Regions from separate parts of the Thioalkalivibrio sp. ALE16 genome, predicted to be linked through region 3. Evidence: predicted binding sites of a transcription regulator. Region 3 holds the regulator's gene; each other region holds the start of a gene.
The links. The regulator sigma-54, encoded in region 3, starts transcription at its own class of promoters, with help from an activator protein. The targets are predictions, from matches to a motif close to TGGCANGNTNCNTGCTT.

Region 1: a site for sigma-54 is predicted at 1,429-1,445, ahead of glnA (glutamate--ammonia ligase). Genes of this name have one in related genera too.
Region 2: a site for sigma-54 is predicted at 3,939-3,955, ahead of glnL (nitrogen regulation protein NR(II)). Genes of this name have one in related genera too.
Region 4: a site for sigma-54 is predicted at 1,168-1,184, ahead of flgB (flagellar basal body rod protein FlgB). Genes of this name have one in related genera too.

Annotation. Positions count from the first base shown of each region.
Region 1 covers NZ_KB906372.1:13,250-18,470, forward strand. The annotation lists gene glnA (glutamate--ammonia ligase) at 1-1,348, opposite strand, end outside; partial or broken gene F627_RS0113200 (cation diffusion facilitator family transporter) at 1,567-2,789, opposite strand; gene glyQ (glycine--tRNA ligase subunit alpha) at 2,947-3,891, shown strand; gene glyS (glycine--tRNA ligase subunit beta) at 3,954-5,221, shown strand, end outside.
Region 2 covers NZ_KB906354.1:140,404-145,624, reverse strand. The annotation lists gene F627_RS0100725 (tRNA (cytidine(34)-2'-O)-methyltransferase) at 1-148, opposite strand, end outside; gene F627_RS0100720 (dihydroorotate dehydrogenase) at 147-1,139, shown strand; gene ntrC (nitrogen regulation protein NR(I)) at 1,394-2,830, opposite strand; gene glnL (nitrogen regulation protein NR(II)) at 2,830-3,927, opposite strand; gene F627_RS0100705 (DUF4124 domain-containing protein) at 4,112-4,768, opposite strand; gene F627_RS0100700 (hypothetical protein) at 4,880-5,221, opposite strand, start outside.
Region 3 covers NZ_KB906360.1:63,145-68,365, forward strand. The annotation lists gene hprK (HPr(Ser) kinase/phosphatase) at 1-125, opposite strand, end outside; gene F627_RS0107455 (PTS sugar transporter subunit IIA) at 177-644, opposite strand; gene hpf (ribosome hibernation-promoting factor, HPF/YfiA family) at 648-986, opposite strand; gene F627_RS0107465 (RNA polymerase factor sigma-54) at 1,003-2,484, opposite strand; gene lptB (LPS export ABC transporter ATP-binding protein) at 2,574-3,344, opposite strand; gene lptA (lipopolysaccharide transport periplasmic protein LptA) at 3,341-3,868, opposite strand; gene lptC (LPS export ABC transporter periplasmic protein LptC) at 3,849-4,394, opposite strand; gene F627_RS0107485 (HAD family hydrolase) at 4,433-4,972, opposite strand; gene F627_RS0107490 (KpsF/GutQ family sugar-phosphate isomerase) at 4,972-5,221, opposite strand, start outside.
Region 4 covers NZ_KB906359.1:38,881-44,101, reverse strand. The annotation lists gene F627_RS0106535 (flagellar hook assembly protein FlgD) at 1-220, opposite strand, end outside; gene flgC (flagellar basal body rod protein FlgC) at 232-651, opposite strand; gene flgB (flagellar basal body rod protein FlgB) at 679-1,086, opposite strand; gene F627_RS0106520 (protein-glutamate O-methyltransferase CheR) at 1,305-2,120, opposite strand; gene F627_RS0106515 (chemotaxis protein CheV) at 2,326-3,264, opposite strand; gene flgA (flagellar basal body P-ring formation chaperone FlgA) at 3,560-4,249, shown strand; gene flgM (flagellar biosynthesis anti-sigma factor FlgM) at 4,356-4,670, shown strand; gene F627_RS0106500 (flagella synthesis protein FlgN) at 4,686-5,171, shown strand.

The DNA of each region.
Region 1 (5,221 bases), on a different contig from region 3:
CTTCCATCTTCAGGTCGATGTAGGCATCGATCATGTCGTCGGTGAATACGCCACCCTGGGTCAGGAACTCGCGATCCTGGTTCAGGGCTTCCAGCGCCTGGTCCAGCGAATGGCAGACCTGCGGGATGCCCTTTTCCTCTTCCGGCGGCAGGTCGTAGAGGTTCTTGTCCATCGCGTCGCCGGGGTGGATCTTGTTCTGGATGCCGTCCAGGCCGGCCATCAGCATCGCGGCGAACGCGAGGTACGGGTTGGCGGTGGAGTCCGGGAAGCGTAGCTCGATCCGGCGCGCCTTCGGGTTCATCACGAACGGGATGCGCAGCGAGGCCGAGCGGTTACGGGCGGAGTAGGCCAGCATCACCGGCGCCTCGAAGCCCGGCACCAGACGCTTGTAGCTGTTGGTGGACGGGTTGGTGAAGGCATTCAGCGCACGGGCGTGCTTGATGATGCCGCCGATGTAGTACAGCGCGGTCTCGGACAGGCCGCCGTAGAGGTCACCGGAGAACAGGTTCTTGCCGTCCTTGGACAGCGACTGGTGCACGTGCATGCCGGAGCCGTTGTCGCCGACGATCGGTTTGGGCATGAAGGTCGCGGTCTTGCCGTGGATGTGGGCCACGTTCTGCACCACGTACTTCAGGATCTGCACCTCGTCGGCCTTCTGCGTCAGGGTCGCCGGGCCCACGCCGATCTCGCACTGGCCGGCGGTGGCCACCTCGTGGTGGTGCACCTCGGTCTCCAGACCCATCTCGGTCATCACTTCGCACATGGTGGAGCGGATGTCGTGCAGGCTGTCGACCGGCGGGACCGGGAAGTAGCCGCCCTTCACGCCCGGGCGGTGCCCGATGTTGCCGTCCTCGTAGACGCGCTCGGAGTTCCAGGACGCCTCCTGGGAGTCCACGCGGCAGTAGGAACCGGACAGGCTGGTACCCCACTTCACGTCGTCAAAGATGAAGAACTCGTTCTCCGGACCGAACAGCGCGGTGTCGGCGATGCCGGTGCTCTGCAGGTAGGCCTCGGCGCGGCGCGCCAGGGAGCGCGGGCAGCGGTCGTAGCCCTGCATGGTGGCCGGCTCGACCACGTCGCAGCGGATGTTCATGGTCATGTCTTCGAAGAACGGGTCGATCACGGCCGACTCGGCGTCCGGCATCAGGATCATGTCGGACTCGTTGATCCCCTTCCAGCCGGAGATCGAGGAGCCGTCGAACATCTTGCCTTCCTCGAAGGTCTCTTCGTCGATGTCGTGGGCCGGCATGGTCACATGCTGTTCCTTGCCCTTGGAGTCGGTAAAGCGGAAGTCGACAAAGCGCACTTCCTTTTCCTTGATCTGGTTCAGCACGTCGGCTGCGGACATGGGGGTCTCCTTGGTCTTCACTTGAGTCTTCGATTTTGGCCGGCCGGCCTGTTGGCCCCTGCACGGCTTCGTGGGTCATTATGCAGGCATCATGCCATCCGGCCCGATTCGGCCCGGGCGCGCGAAAAACGGGCACCCCGGGTGCCGCGCCGCCTCCGTTTTGCACCATCATGGTGCCGTATATGCACCACGATGGTGCTTGCTGGGGTGTGCCGCACCTAATGAGTGCACGGACGATAGAGTAGCGTGACCTCGCCCAGCATGTCGCCCACCTGCGGGTGGCCGTGCAGCCGGTCGGCCAGGGCCCGGGCCCGCGCCTCCAGGTCCGGGGCCGCGGTTGCCCCGTCAAGGCGCAGGGTCAGCGTCATGTGCACCCGGCCGCCCAGGTAGTGCAGGGACAGGTGCTCCACCGCGTCCAGCTCCGGGGTGTCGGCCCAGGCCTCGCGCAGGGCCTCTACCAGTACCGGCCGTAACGGCAGCGTCGAGCTGCGCGCCTGCTCCGCGTCATTCTCCGGGTCCACGTGCACCGTGATGTCGTTGACCCGCTCATGCTCGTCGGTCACCGAATGGAACACCGCATCGGCGATCCGATGCCCCTCGGAGACCGAGATCATCGGCGCGACCTGGATGTGCACATCGGCCACCACGTCGCTGCCGTGGCGGCGGGTGCGCAGCATGTGCGCATCCTTCACCCCGGGCACGTCCAGGATGGTGCGGTGAATGCGATCCACCTTCTCCGGCTCCAGCGCGGTGTCGATCAGCTCCGCCGCGGCGCGCACGATCAGGCGCCCGGCGATATGCAGGATGAACAGGGCGACGATCAGCGCCGCCAGGGCGTCCGCCCACGGGAAGCCGGCCACTGCCGCGCCCACGCCGGCCAGTACGAACAGCGACGAGATCGCATCCGTACGGTGGTGCCAGGCATTGGCATCCAGCATCCGCGAGCGCAGGCGCTTCGCCACTCGGTGGGTGTACTGGTACAGGCCCTCCTTCGCCACCAGGGTCAGCGCGGCAAAGAAGATGGCCATATTGGCGGGACCGGTCATGGCCTCGGGGTCGACCAGCCGGCTGCCGGCTGCCCAGGCGATCCCCAGCCCCGCGGCTGCCAGAAAGACCCCGACGACCACCGTCGCCAGGGTCTCGATGCGGGCATGGCCGTACGGGTGGTCCTGATCGGGGGACGCCGCAGCCTTGCGCGCGGCGAACAGCACGACACCGTCGGTGATCAGGTCCGACAGCGTATGCACGCCGTCCGCAACCAGCGCCTGCGAGTTCAGAAGCCAGCCGCTAAGTAGCTGCGCGACGGCCAGAAAGCTGTTCACGGTCGCGCCCACCAGCGTCACTCGGCGGGTGTCGCGGTAGCGCTGACCGTTCTCCGCGGTCACCGTCGGCTCCGAATTGGCATAGGGTTCGCTCAGGGTGCTCTCCCGAACCGGATCAAGCCTCCAGTATGGGCGCCTTCCCGGCTGGCGCAAAACCGACTGCCGCCACAGGGAAAGCGCCGACTCGCGCGGGCGTCTCCGCGTTTCGCGCTGACGGTGGCCGCGGCCGAAGCCGGGCCGATATACTGTCCGCTTTGCCCTGACCCGGGATCCCGCATGGCGCACGAACGCACCCTGTCCAGCAGCAGCCCCACCTTCCAGGACCTGATCCGTCGCTTGCAGGACTACTGGAACGACCACGGCTGCGTGGTCCTGCAGCCCTACGACATGGAAATGGGGGCCGGTACCTTCCATCCGGCGACCTTCCTGCGCTCGATCGGGCCGGAGCCGTGGCGCGCGGCCTATGTCCAGCCCAGCCGCCGTCCCACCGACGGTCGCTATGGCGACAACCCCAACCGCCTGCAGCACTACTACCAGTTCCAGGTGCTGCTGAAGCCGTCGCCGCCGGACATCCAGGACCTCTACCTCGGCTCCCTGGAGGCGCTGGGCTTCGACACCCTCACCCACGACGTGCGCTTCGTCGAGGACAACTGGGAATCTCCGACCCTCGGCGCCTGGGGCCTGGGCTGGGAGGTCTGGCTGAACGGCATGGAGGTCACCCAGTTCACCTACTTCCAGCAGGTCGGCGGGCTGGACTGCCACCCGGTGTCCGGCGAGATCACCTACGGCCTGGAGCGCCTGGCGATGTACCTGCAGGGGGTGGAGAGCGTATTCGACCTGGTCTGGACCGTCGGCCCGGACGGCCGCCCGGTGACCTACGGCGACGTCTATCACCAGAACGAGGTGGAGCAGTCCACCTACAACTTCGAGCACGCTGACCGCGACGCCCTGTTCGCCGCCTTCGATCAGCATGCGAACGAGAGCGACCGCATGATCGAGCTGGGCCTGCCGCTGCCGGCCTACGAGCAGATGCTGCGCGCCTCGCACAGCTTCAACCTGCTGGATGCCCGCGGTGCGATCTCGGTCACCGAGCGCCAGCGCTACATCCTGCGCGTGCGCGAGCTGTCGCGAAACGTCGCGCAGAAGTATTACGAGTCGCGCGAGGCCCTGGGCTTCCCGCTGTGCGCCGATGACGACACCAACAAGCCCGACGCCGCCTGAACCCTATTTCCCGGATCGCGCGCCCTTGCGCGCGGTCGTGATGGACCCGACACGGACCCGACATGGCTGAAGCCCGCGAACTCCTGATCGAACTGGGCACCGAAGAGTTGCCCCCCGCCGCCCTGCCGCGCCTGCGTGACGCCCTGGCCGATGGCCTGGCCAACCGGCTGAGCGAGGCCGGGCTGGAGCCGGGCGTGCCAGAGACCTTCGCCACCCCGCGCCGGCTGGCGGTGCTGTTCCCGGACGTCCCGGGGCAGCAGCCGGACCAGTTGCAGGAGCGTCGCGGCCCGGCTGTGGCCGCCGCCTTCGATGACGCCGGCGAGCCGACCAAGGCGGTGTTGGGCTTTGCCCGCTCCTGCGGCGTGGAGGTCGAGCGCCTGGAGCGCGAGACCACCGACAAGGGCGAATACCTGGTCTTTCGCCAGATGCAGCCGGGCCGCGCCCTCGGCGAGCTGCTGCCGGAGATGCTGGAGGCCGCGCTCGAAGCCCTGCCCACGCCCAAGCGCATGCGCTGGGGCAGCAGCCGCACCGAATTCGTGCGCCCCGCGCACTGGCTGGTGGTCCTGCACGGGACCGAGGTGCTGGAGATGACGGTTCTGGAGCAGACCGCCGGGCGGGCCACGCATGGTCACCGCTTCCACCAGCCCGGCGCGCTGGAGCTGAAGCGCGGCAACGACTACGCCGAGCGGCTGCGCAGCCCCGGCTTTGTCGAGCCGTCGTTCGAGGCGCGGCGCGAGAATATCCTGGCGCAGGTGCACGAACAGGCCAAGGCCCTGGGCGGGCGTGCACTGGTGGATGCCGACCTGCTGGACGAGGTGACCGCACTGGTGGAGTGGCCGGTGGCCCTGACCGGCGGCTTCGACCCGCGTTTCCTGGATGTCCCGCAGGAGGCGTTGATCTCCACCATGCAGGACAACCAGAAATACTTCCCGGTGGTCGACGAGGCCGGGCGCATGCAGCCGCACTTCATCGTGATCAGCAATATCGAGTCGCGCGACCCGCATGCGGTGCGCGACGGTAACGAGCGCGTGCTGCGCCCGCGATTCGCCGATGCCGAGTTCTTCTGGCAGCAGGACCGCAAGAAGCGTCTGGAGGAACGGCTGGATGCGCTGGACTCCGTGGTGTTCGAGAAGCGCCTGGGCACGCTGCGCGACAAGTCCGTGCGGCTGGAGGCCCTGATGCAGCGCCTGGCCGGCCTGATGGGGCTGGATGCCGGGCTGGCCGCGCGCGCCGCGCGCCTGGCCAAGTGCGATCTGGTGACCCAGATGGTCTTCGAGTTCACCGAACTGCAGGGCACGATGGGCCGCTACTACGCCCTGCACGACCGCGA
Region 2 (5,221 bases), on a different contig from region 3:
CGAGCCCGGCGCGGCGCGCCCGCGCGCTGTCCAGCTCGAAACCGAGGGGATGGATCAGGTGCAGCGCGGCGCCGGTATTGGCCGCCAGACGAATGATATTGCCGGTGTTCGGCGGGATCTCCGGTTGAAAGAGGACGATGTGAAGCATGAGTGATTCGCGCACCGATCCGCGGCTGGCCCTGGAGTTCTGCGGGCTGCATTTGAACACGCCGCTGGTGCTGCTGTCCGGCTGCGTCGGCTTCGGCGAGGAGTACACCCGCGTGGCCGGCTTCTCCAATCGCGACGCCGGTGCGATCTGCCTGAAGGGGACCACGGGCGCGGCCCGGCTTGGCAACGCGCCGCACCGGGTCTACGAGACCCCGGACGGCATGCTCAACGCCATCGGCCTGCAGAACCCGGGCGTGGACCACGTGGTGGACCACACCCTGCCGCAGCTGGACTTCGAGGAGACCCGCTTCTTTGCCAATGTCTCCGGCTCCACCATCGAGGAGTACATCGAGGTCACCCGCCGCTTCGACGACTCGCCCATCGACGCCATCGAGATCAACATCTCCTGCCCCAATGTAAAGGAAGGCGGGGTCGCCTTCGGCAACGACCCGGACATGTCCGCGCGCGTGGTCGAGGCCTGCCGCAAGGTCACCTCCAAGCCGCTGATCACCAAGCTCTCACCCAACCAGACCGACATCGCCGAAAACGCCCGCCGCTGCATCGAGGCCGGCACCGATGCTTTTGCGGTGATCAACACGCTGATGGGCATGGCGGTGGACGTCGAGAACCGGCGCGCGGTGATCGGCAACAACCAGGGCGGACTCTCGGGGCCCGCGATCAAGCCGATCGCGCTGCTGAAGGTCCAGCAGGTCTATCAGGTGGCCGCGCCCCACAACGTGCCGATCATCGGACAGGGCGGCGTGATGAACGCGACCGACGCGCTGGAATTCCTGATCGCCGGGGCCAGCACCGTCGGCGTGGGCACCGGGCTGTTCTACGACCCGCTGTGCCTGCCCAGGATCCTCCACGGCATCAGCGACTACATGGATCGCCACGGCTACACCCACGTACGGGACCTGACCGGCACCCTGCAACTCAACGGCGCCGTCTCCGCCTGCGCCCCGCCCGCCCCGCAGGACCCCACCACCTGAAGGCCTGTTTCACCACGAAGCACACGAAGGCACGAAGAAGGGCCAGGTCAAAAGCGGTTCACAGGAAGAAGGGAAGATGGGAAGGGTTTTTGGGTAAAGGCCGCTGGCCCGTGTCCTGGGGCCTGCCCGGCGGGTTGATCAGTCCCGGGGCACCATTCCCGCATTCTTCCGTCCTTCCCATCTTCCTGTTAATGCTCTATCGCTTTTGACCTGGCCGTTCTTCGTGCCTTCGTGTGCTTCGTGGTGAAATCAACCTAGTCGTCGTCGAGGCCGAGTTCGTGGATCTTGCGGGTGAGGGTGTTGCGCCCCCAGCCGAGCAGGGCCGCCGCCTGCTGGCGGTGGCCGCCGGTGGCGTTCAGGGCCTCGCGGATCACCGTGCGCTCCAGTTGCGGCAGCACCGAACCCAGCAGGTCCTGGTCTCCACGCTGCCAGTGCTGGCGGGCCACCTGGGCCAGTTCGGCCGTCCAGTCCCGCGGGCCGGCGACCACGCCGGCCGGACCACCGTCCGGCTCGGCCCGGGTCTCGGCGGGCTGGTGCAGCTCGGCCGGGAGGTCGTCCAGGTGGACCTCGCGGCCCGACGCCATCACGGTCAGCCAGCGGCAGGTGTTCTCCAGCTGACGCACGTTGCCCGGCCAGGGCAGGCGCTGCAGCTCCGCCACCACCTCGGGGCGCATGGTCTTGGCTTCGACCCCCAGTTCCTGCGCCACCTCGGCCATGAAATGCTGCACCAGCAGCGGGATGTCCTCCGGGCGCTCGCGCAGGGACGGCACATGGATCCGGATCACGTTCAGACGGTGGAACAGATCCTCGCGGAACAGCCCCGCGCGCACGCGTTCCTCTAGGTCCTGGTGGGTCGCGGCGATGATGCGCACGTCCACCCGGATCGGCGTATGGCCACCCACGCGGTAGAAGGTGCCATCGGACAGCACGCGCAGCAGTCGGGTCTGCAGGTCGAACGGCATGTCGCCGATCTCGTCGAGGAACAACGTGCCGCCATCGGCCTGTTCGAAACGGCCCTTGCGGCTCTGGTTGGCGCCAGTAAACGCACCACGTTCGTGGCCGAAGAGTTCACTCTCCAGCAGATCCTTGGGGATGGCCGCGGTATTCAGGGCAATCAGCGGCTGATCGGCGCGCGGGCTGTGCTGGTGCAGGGCACGGGCGACCAGTTCCTTGCCGGTGCCCGACTCCCCGTTGATCAGCACGGTGATGTTGCTGCGCGACAGGCGGCCGATGGCGCGGAACATCTCCTGCATCGCCGGGGCCTCGCCGATGATCGGGGTCTCCTCGATCTCGGGGCCAGCGGTGCCGTTGTCCTGCCCGGCGCGCCGCGCCTCCAGTGCCCGCTGCACCAGGGCCACGGCCTCGTCCACATCGAACGGCTTGGGCAGGTACTCGAAGGCCCCGGTCTGGTAGGCGCCCACGGCGCTCTCCAGATCGGAGAAGGCTGTCATGATGATCACCGGCGGCGGATCGGGGCGCGTCTGCATGCGCGCGAGGAAGTCCAGGCCATTCAGTCCCGGCATGCGGATATCGGCGACGATGGTGTCCGGCACCGGGTCCCGGTCGAGCGCCGCCCAGGCGGCGTCCGCGGTCTCGAAGCCGCGCACCGCGATCGCGTGACGCTGGAGGGCGCGTTCCAGCACCCAGCGAATCGAGTCGTCGTCGTCAATAATCCAGACAGTGGGCTCCATCACTTTCTGGCCTCCCGGGCCTTCGGGGGTTCAAGGGGCAGCAGGATGTCGAACGTGGTCGCCCCCGGGCGCGAATGGCATTCGATCAGACCGTCGTGCAGCTGGACCAGGCTCTGGGCAATGGGCAACCCGAGCCCGGTCCCGGCGGCGCGGCCGGTCACCATGGGGAAGAAGATGCGTTCGCGGATCTCCTCCGGGATACCGGGCCCGTTGTCGCGCACGCTCAGCTTGGCGACCAGGCGGTGGCGATGGCCGGAGATGGTGTACTGGCGCAGGATGCGCGAGCTCAGGGTGATCTCGCCCCCGTCCTCCAGCGCATGCACCGCGTTCTGCACCAGATTCAGGATCGCCTGCACCAGCATGTCGCGATCGGCCTGCACGTCCGGGATGCTGGGGTCATAGTCGCCGCGGATCTTCAGACCCAGCGGCAGCTGCACACTGACCAGGCCCCGCACGTGCTCCAGCACCTCGTGCAGGTTGACGGGCTCGCGTCGCGGCAGGTTGTTCGGCCCCAGCATGCGATCAACCAGGCTGCGCAGCCGGTCGGCCTCGCGAATGATGATCTGGGTGTATTCCTTCAGGCCCGAGTCGTCCAGCTCGCTGGCAAGCAATTGCGCCGCCCCCCGTAGCCCCCCTAGCGGGTTCTTGATCTCGTGGGCCAGCCCCCGGGTCACCGCGCGGGTGATCGCCTGCTGCTTCTGCAACTGCTCCTCGCGGCTGATGCGCTCGTGGCGATCGATCGCATTCAGCTCGAACAGCAACTGCCCCGGCTTGTCGCCCTCGCCATGGAGCGGGGTGATGACCACGTCGGCGAGGAAACTTTCGGCCCGCAGCGGCTCCATCTGGCGCGCGCGCAGGGTGATCGGCTGATCCAGCGTCAGCGCCGAGCGCAGGCGGCTGGACAGATTCCGGTCCAGCTTGAGCCACTGGCCCAGACCATGCCCGACGATGCGTTCGCGACTGAGACCGAGCAGCACCTCGGCGGCGCTGTTCATGCTCAGCAGGCAAAGCTCGGCATCGGTCACCAGCACGGCCGTCGAGAGGTCGTCCCACCAGGGCGGGGTGGCCGGGCCGGAATTGGAAGCGGGCGTGGTCATCAAGAGGCCTCAAGCAGGAATCGCGCCAAGGGGGAATCGCCCGGCGGGGCGCCGAAGCCGGGGGCACGGTCACAAAACGCAGCCGAATCGCCACCCCCCAGAACCTAAAACGCCCCATTATGGTGCAATCATAGCACCATCATGGGGCTTTGGTCGCACTATTTCAGTGCAGAGATCGAGGTTATCAGTTCGGGGCCGGCGTCACCGGCTGGGGCGCCCTGGGTGCCTGCGGGGCCCTGGGCGCCTGCGGCGCACCCCCGGGCGGGAATTGCTGCGGCCGCTGCTGCTGTTGCTGCTCGCGCGGAATGGCCATCCGCAACACGTTGAACTCGATGGTCGCGCTCGCCCCCAGCTCCTCGCCGGATGCGTCCACGATCCGGGCCTGCAGCGTATGCTCGCCGCGGTTCAGCCCCTCGAAGGTCGCCGTGGGCGACTGGCCCTCGCCCGCCTCCTCGCCGTTCAGCACCCAGATCACGCGATGGCCGGCGTCGGCATCCAGCGCTGGCTCGAGATCCAGCTCGGCACTCACATTGCCGTCGTTCGCCCGCACCCCCGAACCATCCTCCGGACGGGCAATCGCGACCCGCGTGTACGCACCCTCCGCCTCCGGCTGACTGCGGGGCCGCACGGGCCGCTCGAGAATCTCCCGCGCGCCTTCCAGCGGGACCGCGCGCATGGGCTCTCGCACGTCCACGGGCTCGCTGGCGCGCCCCTCGGGCGGGCGGTCGCCAAAATGGACATTGCCCTGATCGTCGGTCCAGCGGTAGACGTCGGCACTCGCAAGGGCCGGGGCGAGAAGGACAGCCAGCGACAAGGCCAGCCAGAGCGTGGTTCGGAACATGGGCCTTCCTCCTTGGGCGGGATGGCGCGGAACCACCACCCTGCCTCCCGTGTACGGTCGGACCACCACAAGCCCGGAAGGTCCCGCGCCACCGGCACGGGCCAGCCGGGATCAGGCGGCCGCGCGAACCCAGACGCCCTGCAGCCGCGCCGCATCGGCCTGCAGGGTCGCGAGACGATCCCGCTCGACCGCCGCGGCCGTTCCCGACTCCAGCGCGGACAGCCAGTCATCCAGCGCGGCCAGGCGGAGCATCGTGGGCGCCGCCCCGCGTTCGATTGCAGTCAGTGGCCGCCGGGCATTGAACCCGGCCAGCACGGCCCGGTACCGATCGGCATCCGGCTGTCCGGAGGCGTCCACGGCGAGCGTCAGGGCGATGCGCGCGAGCTGCCAGAAGGCCGGTACCGGCGCGGGCGGGATCACCAGATCGGCAAGACCGGCACCTTCCGGGTAGAT
Region 3 (5,221 bases):
TTGCGGTCGGGGGCGGCGTGCTCGCCATGCACGAAGCGCAGATCCAGGCGGTTGCCCATAGCCTGGATCAGGCTCTCCACGTTGATGTCGCGGGCAATCCCGCCTTCGCCCAGTGCCTCGTTCATGAGCAGGGCCGGCGGGGATCGGTGGCGTGGCAGGGTGCGGGGCGCACGGGATCAGCCCTCGCGGAAGCGGCGGACGAGTTCCTGTTCCAGGCTGGCGGCATCGCCGGCCCGGCGCAGGGCGGCAATGGTGTCCGGTTGCGAAAGCCCGCGCGCCAGCTGGGCCAGCAGGTCGAGGTGATCGCTGGTGGCGGCCTCCGGGACCAGCAGGGCGATCAGGATGTCGACCGGCTCGTGGTCCATGGCGTCAAAGTCGACGCCGCTCTCCAGGCGCAGGACGGCCACGCGCGGAGCCTCGAGATCGGCCAGGCGGCCATGGGGGATCGCAACCCCATGGCCCAGGCCGGTGGAGCCCAGCTTTTCGCGCGCGGACAGGGCCTCGAAGATCGCGGTGCTGCCCGGTCCGCCGGCATCACCGCCGCCGGCGAGGAGTTCCGACAGGGCCTCCAGGGCCCGCTTCTGACTGGAGCATTCCGGCTCCAGGCGGATGCGCTCGGCGGTGATCAGCTCGGCAATGGACATGGGTCAGGAGGCCTGCTCGCGGTTGCGCTGGGCGCCCTCGGCCCGGTGATGATCCTTGACCTTTTCCTTGTGCTTGATCAGCTGGCGGTCGACCTTGTCGATCAGCGCGTCGATGGCGGCGTACATGTCCTCGTGGGAGGCCTCGGCGTGGATGTGATTGCCGCTGACCTGGAGATTCGCCTCGGCCTTGTTGAACTGGTTCTGGGTCTTCTCGTGGGTCAGCACGACGTGCACGTCGATGACCTTGTCGAAGTGGCGCTCCAGCTTCGCGAACTTCTCGTTGACGTAGTCGCGCAGGGCGTCGGTGAGGTCCACATGGTGGCCGGTCAGGTTGATCTGCATGGTCGGGACTCCTTGGTTACTTGTGGCCGGTGGGCATGGAGGCCATCTGCCGGCGTTCGCTGGATGAAGGGATGTGCATCGCCTCGCGGTACTTGGCCACGGTGCGACGCGCCACATTGATGCCCCGGTCCGCCAGGATCTGGGCGAGCCGGGCATCGCTGAGCGGCTTGTTCGCGGGTTCGTCGTCGATCAATTCGCGAATCATGGCACGGATGGCGGTGGCGGAACACTCGCCACCGTCGTTGGTGCCGACGTGGCTGGAGAAGAAATACTTGAACTCGAAGACCCCGCGCGGGGTGTGCATGTATTTCTGGGTGGTCACCCGGGAGATGGTCGATTCGTGCATCTCCAGGATCTCGGCGATATCGCGCAGGATCAATGGCTGCATCGCGACCTCGCCATGTTCCAGGAAGCCTTGCTGGCGATGGACAATCGCCTCGGCAACGCGGAGCAGGGTGTCGTTGCGGCTGTGCAGGCTCTTCAGGAACCAGCGCGCCTCCTGCAGCTGGTCGCGCATGAAGGCACTGTCGCGGGCATCCGATACCTGGCGCACCATGCCGGCGTAGAGGTCGTTGATACGGATGCGTGGCGCGATCTCCGGGTTCAGCTCCACGCGCCAGCCCTCCGGGGTGTGGCGCACGTAGACATCGGGCACCACGTATTCGGAGGTGGCGGCACTGATCTGCGCGCCCGGTCGCGGGTTCAGGGTGCGGATCAGGTCCAGGGCGCGCGCCAGTTCGTCCGGGTCGCGCACACCCGACTGGCGTTGCAGGGCTTTATAATCGCGCTTGCCCAGGCTGTCCATGCCGTGTTCCAGGATCGCCCGGGCGGCCTCGCGGGCGGGGGCGTCCGGGGCCAGTTCGCGCAGCTGAATCTCCAGGCATTCGCGCAGATCGCGCGCGCCCACGCCCAGGGGGTCGCACTGCTGGATCCAGTGCAGGACTGCCTCGACCTCATCCACGCCGACGGGCTCTTCCTCGCCGCGGCTGATGGTCTCGGCCAGGGCCTCGAGGTCGCCTTCGAGATAGCCGTCGGGGCTGATCGCGTCGATCAGGGCCGCGCCGATGCGCTGGTCGCGCGGAGTCAGGTGGCTCAGGTGCAGCTGCCACAGCAGGTGGTCCTGCAGGCCCTCGCCGTCGTCGTCGCTGGTGTTTTCCAGCGGGTCGCGGTCATCCACGCCCTTGGGGGCGGGCGGCGGTTCGTAGATGTCGTCCCAGCGGCTGTCGGTGGTGAGCTCCTCGGGAATCACCTCATCGCTGGTGGTAGTGGCCTCCATGCGGTCGCCTTCCACCACCTCGCCCTCCGCGTCCAGGCGCTCGGCCCCGCCCATGTCGTCCTCGTCTTCCACCTGTTCCAGCATGGGGTTGCTCTCCAGCGCCTGCTGGATCTCCACCTGCAGCTCGAGCGTGGACAACTGCAACAGGCGGATCGCCTGCTGCAGTTGCGGGGTCATGGTGAGCGTTTGACCCAGCTGAAGATTCAGGCCGGGTTTCAGCATTGGCTGTGCGGGTCGCGGGTGACCATAAGAGCAATCTTAAATGCTGCCTCGTGGTTTGTGCACCGGCGCGGGTTGTGCGCGTGCCGGAATCACAGGCGGAAATTCTCGCCGAGATAGACCCGGCGCACCTGGGGATCGGCCAGTAGCTCGTCGGGTGTCCCGGCGGCCAGCAGGCGCCCCTCGCTCAGAATATAGGCCCTGTGGCAGATCCCGAGGGTTTCGCGCACGTTGTGATCGGAGATCAGAACACCGATGCCGCGCGCTGCAAGGTGGCGAATTACATCCTGGATATCGCCCACCGAGATCGGGTCCACCCCGGCAAAGGGCTCGTCCAGGCAGATGAATTGCGGGTCACCGGCCAGCGCCCGCGCAATCTCGGCGCGCCGACGTTCGCCGCCGGACAGCGCGATCCCGGGGCTGTGGCGCACGGTCTCGAGCTGAAACTCCTCGATCAGGGCGTCGCCGATACGCCGGCGTTCGTGGCGGTCCAGTCCGGGGCGCAGCTCCAGCACGGCCTGCAGGTTGTCCCACACGCTCAGGCGGCGAAAGATCGAGGCCTCCTGGGGCAGGTAGCCGAGACCGGCGCGGGCGCGCACGTGGATGGGCGCGCGGGTGATGTCGTGCCCGCCCAGGGTGATGCGCCCGGCGTTAGGGCGGATCAGCCCAACCAGGCTGTAGAAGCAGGTGGTCTTGCCGGCGCCGTTGGGACCCAGCAGGCCGACCACTTCACCGGGTGCGAGGTCGACATCCACCTGGTCGAGCACGGTGCGCTGGCCGTAGCGCTTGGTCAGTTCGCGCCCGATCAGGCGATCACGGGCCTCGGCGGGTGCCGGCGCCGGGCTGGTGGCGGGTGCGTTCATTCGTCGTCGCGTGGCTGGATGGTGATGCGTACGCGTTCGCTGTCGCCCTCGCCGCGTTCGGCCTCGATCACGTCGGTGGTCAGGTCGTAGGTGATGCGCTTGCCGCGCGCCTCTTCGCGGGTGGTGATCACATGGGCCTGGTCGGTGAGGATCATGCGGTCCTCGTTCAGCAGGTAGTCGATGCGCAGCGCGGTGGCGATGCGCATCTCGCCGGTCTCGGGGTCGGGGGATTCCAGGCGGGCCGGCTCGCCGTGGGCCTCCATCTCGTAGGGGCGACGATCCCGGGTGCGCACGTAGACCGTGTCGGCCTCCAGCGTCATGTCGCCGCGGATCACGATCACGTCCCCGGTGTAGGTGCCCAGGCCCTGGCGTTCGTCCATCTCCGCGCGGTCGGCGGTGATCTCCACCGGCAGCGAGGGTCCCGATCCCTGCTGGCCCAGGGCCGGCGTCGCCAGCAGGGCGGAGAGGAGGCCGGCCGCCGCAAGCAGGCCCGGCAGGCGGCGGCTATTCGGGATCGGGGTCATGCGCGGGGTCCTCCTCGCTCGCCTCGCTGTAGAGCGAGTACACGTCATGGAACAGCTCTATGGTATCCGCTCGCGAGTCCACGCGCAGGCCGGTGCCGCGCTGGAACAGCCCGGGCTGGTTCAGGGTGGAGAGGGCCTTCGAGGTGGCGACCATGGTGTCTGTGGCGATGCGTACATCCCGCGAGTCGATCACCGTCTGCACGCGTTCGCCGCGGGCTGGTTGTACGCCGTGGGTGGGGCCGACCAGGTCCAGGGTTTCGTCAGCCGGGCGGTGCAGGGCCGCCGGGGCGGTCCAGCGCCATTCGATACCGCCATCGGCGAACAGGTCGAGTTCCGGGGCATCCACCCACTGCGGCCCGTCGCGGCCGAATTCGCGCAGTCGGGTGCCCTGCAGCCGGTGGGTCCGCTCACCGTCGTCGCCGGTGGCGTGCAGCGTGAATCCGTCGATCTGCAGGGTCACCTCGCCCTCGGGCGGGGTGACCTCGGCGGTTGCGGGGCTTGCGCACGCCAGCGTGAACAGGACCAACGGCGGCGCCAGACCGTACCGGTTGCGTCTCCGCCGGCTCATCCGTTCAGGTAGGTCTCGAGCAGGGCGTCCAGCCGGTCCTGCGCGGCCAGCAGCCCCTCGCAGGCCTCGCGCACGGCGCCGCGCCCGCCGTGGGCCTCGGTGACCCACTGGGCGTGGCGGCATACCAGCGGGTGGGCGTCCCCGACCGCGATCCCGAGCCCGACCCGCTGCATGGCCGGCAGATCGACGATGTCGTCGCCCATGAAGGCGGCTTCCGCCGGGTCATGGCCGGTGCGCTGCAGCAACTCGTGCAGGGCCTCGCCCTTGTCGCGGCGGCCCTGGATCAGGTGCTCCACGCCCAGGTCCCGCATGCGGTGTTCGACCACCCCGGAGGTGCGCCCGGTCAGGATGGCGATGTCGAGGCCGCCGTCCAGCGCCAGGCGGATCCCGTGGCCGTCGCGGCTGTTGAAGGCCTTGTACTGCTCGCCGCCATCGCCCAGGAACAGGCTGCCGTCGGTCAGCACGCCGTCCACGTCCAGAATCAGCAGGCGTACGGCTTGCTGGCGGGTGCGCAGGGTCGCGGCATCCAGGTTCATCAGGCCACCCCGGCGCGCAGCAGGTCGTGCATGTTGATCACGCCGACCAGACGCTGGTCGGTGTCGGTGACCGGCAGGGCGTTGATGCGCCGGCTCTCCATGGTCTCGAGTGCCGTGACCGCCAGCCAGTCGGGCTGCGCGGTGTGGCCGCCGGTGGTCATCGCCTCGCCGATGGTCAGGCCGTCCAGGCTGTGCCCGGCATCCAGGGTGCGGCGCAGGTCGCCATCGGTGAACACGCCCTGGATGCGG
Region 4 (5,221 bases), on a different contig from region 3:
ACTTGGACAGCTGCTCGATGCCGGTCACGGTGGAGAACTGCGCCATCTGGCCGAGGAAATCACCGTTATCCATCGGCTCCATCGGGTCCTGGTTCTCCAGCTGGGTGGTCATCAGCTTGAGGAAGTCGGACTGCCCGAGGCGGTCCATCTCGCCTTCCGGCTTCTTCTCCGGGCGCGACAGGCCGAGGCGATCCAGCAATTCGGGGGAAATCTGTGTCATGGCGGGCTCCTCTAGCCTTGGCCGATCTGCAATGTGCGCTGGAGCAGCTGACGCGAGGTCTCCATCACCTCGACGTTCGCTTCGTAGTTGCGCGAGGCGGACATCATGTTGGCCATCTCCTCGACCACGCTGATCGCCGGGCGGAAGATGTAGCCCTCCTCGTTCGCCTGCGGATGGTGCGGCTCGTAGTGGGCCTGTGGCGGGGCCTGCGACTCGGTCACGCCGGCCACCCGCACGGACGTCGCCGCACCATTCGGGTTGGCCTGATCCATCACGCTCTGGAACAGCACCTGCTTGGCGCGATACGCTTCGTCCGGGTTGGTGGCGGCGGTGTTCGCGTTGGCCAGATTCGAGGCGACGGTATTCAGGCGCACCGACTGCGCCGACAGCGCCGAAGCCGAGGTATTGAACAGACTGAACATGTTGCTCACGACATCGATCTCCCGATCAGGCCCGCGTTAACGGTCGCCCCTCAGGGCTTCGCGGATGCCGGAGACCCGGCGGTTAAGGAATTCCAGACTGCTCTGGTACTGGATCGCGTTCTCGGCAAAGGCGGCACGTTCCATCTGCGGATCCACCGTGTTGCCATCCAGGGACGCCTGCGACGGGACGCGATAAAGCGCCTCGGCCTGCCCGTTCATCGCCCCGGCATTGGGGTCGATATGCGCCGCCTGGCTACGCGCCATGGGCAAGTGATTGCCGCTCCCCGCCGCGGACTCGAGCACCGCGCGAAAGTCGATATCGCGCGCCTTGTAGTTCGGGGTGTCCGCATTGGCGATGTTGGAGGCCAGCAGCTCCATGCGCTGGGCGCGCACGTTGACCGCCTGCGGCAGGATGCCCATCGCCTTGTCGAGAGAGAGACTCATCGTTTCCGTCCTGTCCGCCCGTGGCGGACCCTCGCTACCAGAACCGGGACGCAGCCATTGCGGCCCTTTGCGAGGAGACCGATGCAATCGCTATGCCAGCGACGGGAATCCGTCTCGGCTGGGGACGCCCTTAGCGGGAAACGTGGGAAGGGGGCAATTCGAGTCGCGGCCGCATTGCGCGGGCGTTTCGGACCTGGCGGCCCTGCGACGGAGGGGCGTCAGGATTTGAGCCGGAGGACCGAGCCGTAGTCGGTGCGAACCGTCTCGAAGGCCTTGGTGTACGGGCCGGCCGTCTCCGAAGCGCCAAGAAACAGATAGCCGCCCGGATTCATCTGCCGGGCAATACCGTCAAGAACCTGTCGCTTGGTCTCGCCGGAGAAATAGATCAGCACGTTGCGGCAGAACACCAGGTCGAACTTGCCCAGTGCCGCGTAGCTGTCGATCAGGTTGAGCTTCTGAAAACGACAGCGCCGCTGGACCTCGGGAACGACCTTGTGGCCGTCCGTCACGGTCTCGAAGAAGCGCGCGCGGCGGCTCTCGCTCAACCCGCGCACAATACTCAGGCCGTCGTAGACCGCCCGCCGGGCGTCATCCAGGATCTTCTCCGACAGGTCCGTCCCCAGGATGGATACCGGCACCTTGCGCGGGGGGCGGGATTCCTCCCACTCGGAGACGACCATGGAGATGCTGTAGGCCTCCTGGCCACTGGAACAGCCGGAAGACCAGACCTTGATGCTGCTTCCCTTCGCAGCCAGCTCCGGCAACAACACATGCCGGAGGATCTCGAACGGAAAGCCATCGCGAAACCACGAGGTTTCGTTGGTCGTCATCGCGTCGATCACACGGGTGCGCAGCCGCGGATTCGGGGCTTGCCGCATCGCGTGCAGGAGCTCCGGCACGCTCTTGAAGTCGAACTCGTCGAGCAGCCGGGACAGTCGGCTCGACACCAGATACTGACGGCTGTCACCCAGCACCAGGCCGCAGCAGTCCTGCAGGAAGCGGGAAAACTCCTCGTAATCGCGGGAATCGATCACCGGTTCATCCCCGAGCACAGTCCATGGTGATTAGCATCCTGATGACGAGTCCTTGACAGCGGCGCCCGCGCCACGAAACGCAGGGGGAATCCCCGGTAGCGGGTTTCAGTATACGGTGTCGCAGGCGGGACACGACACTGGGCCCTTGTCGGCCATGTGACGCCGCCCCGGCCTTGCCGGGCGGCAACCCCGTTCCCCCCGGCGGTCATTCGACCTGTTGATCCTCGCGCCCGGTCTGGTCGAGCACCGCGTTGGCCAGTTCGTCGGGGTTGAATTTCGAGAGAAACGCATCGGCCCCGGCGCGCTTGACCATGTCGGTATTGAACTCGCCGCTCAACGAGGAATGCAGCAGCACCTTCAGATCTTTCAGGGCGGGATTGTCCCGGATCCGCGCCGTCAGCGTATAGCCGTCCATGCGTGGCATCTCGATGTCCGAGATCACCAGCTCGATCTGGTCGCGAACCGGGCCCTCCCCGGCCTTCTGCTCCAGGAAGTCGAGCGCCTCCTGACCATCCTTGAAAACCTCGTATTCGAACCCGAGACCGCGAATCGCCCCCTCGATCTGCTTGCGCGCCACGACCGAGTCGTCAACGATCACGACCTTGCGCCCCCCCGCTGGCGTGGCGTCCGCTCGGATGGACTCGGAGACCTCGGTCGGCAGAGGATTGACGATCGAAAGCACCCGTTCCACGTCGATGATCTCGACCAGCTTGTTGTCGATCTCGGTGACCGCGACCAGGAAGGACTCGCGCCCCGTACCACGCGGAGGGGACTTCACGTCCTGCCAGTTCACATTCACGATCCGGTCCACGGCCGACACCCAGAACCCCTGAACCGAACGGTTGAACTCGGTGACCACCACCTTCTGGTCGCCGCTGTCGCTGGCACCGGCCGCGCTGCGCAGGCCCATGGCGCGCGCCAGATCGATAATCGGCACCGTGCCGCCCCGCAGCGTAGCCACACCGCGCACCACACTCATCGACCCCGGGATCTGGCGCAGCGGCGGCGACGGGATCACCTCGCGCACCTTGAACACGTTGATTCCGAAGGTCTGTGATCCACCCAGGTGGAACAGCAGCAGTTCCATCCGGTTCTGACCCACCAGCTGCGTTCGCTGGTTCACATCGTCAATGAATTGACTCATGGTGCTGCTCTCCTTGTCCCGCGCCCATCTGCCGCGAGCCGCTCCCGGGAGCTCAGTGTGCACCGCGCACCCCCGGGCTGTCATTTGCAATCGCCTGTATGCGCCTTCTGGCGCCGCTTCCCAGGGATAACGGCATTGAACGCCGGGCCTTGAGTCGGGCACCGCCCGGACAACTGGCATCAAACCTGCATAGCTTCGGGTCCGCGAACGGACGCGGCAGACCCGGGGTATTCCCTCGGGCGGCGAGGACCGGCATATGCATCCACATACAACCTGTACATCACGCTGCATCCCCATGGGGCTCATGGCTCTCGTGGCGTGGTTCGCGCTCTCCGTGCCGGCCCACGCCGAGATCCACCCCGTTGCGGAGATCCGCGCGGCCGCGGAACAGTTTCTGTTGCAGGAGCTGGACGCCGAACATAGCGACGACATCAATATCGAGATCGGCCAGCTCGACAACCGGCTCCGGCTGGCCTACTGCCATGACGGACTCAACGCCCGTTTCCCGCCCGGCGGCCGCCGCGACGGCAATACCGCGATCCACCTTCAGTGTGCGGGCCCGGTCACCTGGCAGCTGTATGTCCCGGCCACGGTGGAACGTTACGCTCAGGTGCTGGTGGCCAGTCGCAACCTCCCTCGCCAGCACACGCTGACCAGCGGCGATCTGCGCTTCCAGCGCATCGAGACGTCACGCCACGCGGGCAGTTATCATGAAGACAAGTCGGCCCTCATCGGTCAGCAGACCCGGCGCAGCATTCGTCCGGGCCAGATCATCGGCACACAGCACGTCACCCAGCGCGAGATCGTCAGCCGCGGCCAGCGGGTCACGATCCTTGCCGAAAACGGCTCGATCGCCATCCGCATGCAGGGCGAGGCCCTGGAAAACGGCAGCCTCGGGGACCGCATCCGGGTCAAGAACACCTCGTCCGGGCGCGTGGTCGAGGGCGAAATCCAGCCCTCCGGGCACGTCCGGGTGACACTTTGATGCCGACTCTGTGATCGGTGTTAAAAAAACCACCGCCACAGGGCTACAGTTTCAGCACACGCGGCCGTAAACACTTGCAGCACAGTTACAACGACAGGACGGCACAATGGATATCAAGGGCCTCAATACGAACAGTCTGCGCCCCGACGGCCAGAGCTCCACGGTCAAGGGCCGCGAGGACTCCAGCGGCGCGCCCAACCGGGCGCAAGGGTCGGATAGCGCCGCGACCACCGGTAACGATTCGCTTACCCTGACCGGCGCCGCCCAGGCGATGAGTTCGGCCGCCAGCGCCGGCGAGAATGCCCCGTTCGACGCGGCGCGTGTGGCCGAGCTGCGCGAGGCGATCGCCAGCGGCAACTACCCGGTGGACAACGAACAGCTGGCCGACCGCATGATCGACCTCGAGCGCCTGCTGCGCTAATCACGGACCTCACCGATGAACACCGACACGCGCCATCGCCTGCTGCGCTCCCTGGAAACCTCGATCCGGCTGGCCCACCAACTGGAAGAGGCCCTGATCCAGGAGACCCGCGCGGTCGAGGCGCGCACCCCGGAGACCCTGCAGGAGGTGGTGGCGACCAAGCAGGGGCTGCTGCAGGACCTCGAGACCGAGACCCGCCAGCAGCGCGCTATCGCCGAGGCCGCGAGCGAGTCATTCACACCCGAGGGCATGGCCCGCCTGCTCTCGCGCATGGACGACGGTGCCGTCCTCAACGATCACTGGCAGGCCCTGCGCCAGTCCATCGAGCGCTGCAACACCCTCAACCAGGGCAACGCACGCCTGATCGATCGCGATCGCCAGCGCGTGGAGCTCTCCATGCAGATCCTGCGCGGCGAAGAGGCCGGCCCGGCGGCGACCTACGACCCCTACGGGCGCACCCGCCCCAACACCCGTGGCGGACGCCGTATCACACAAGCCTGATGCAGCTTATTCGCACCGATGCTGGCATTTCGGATGCTCGACCAGTACCT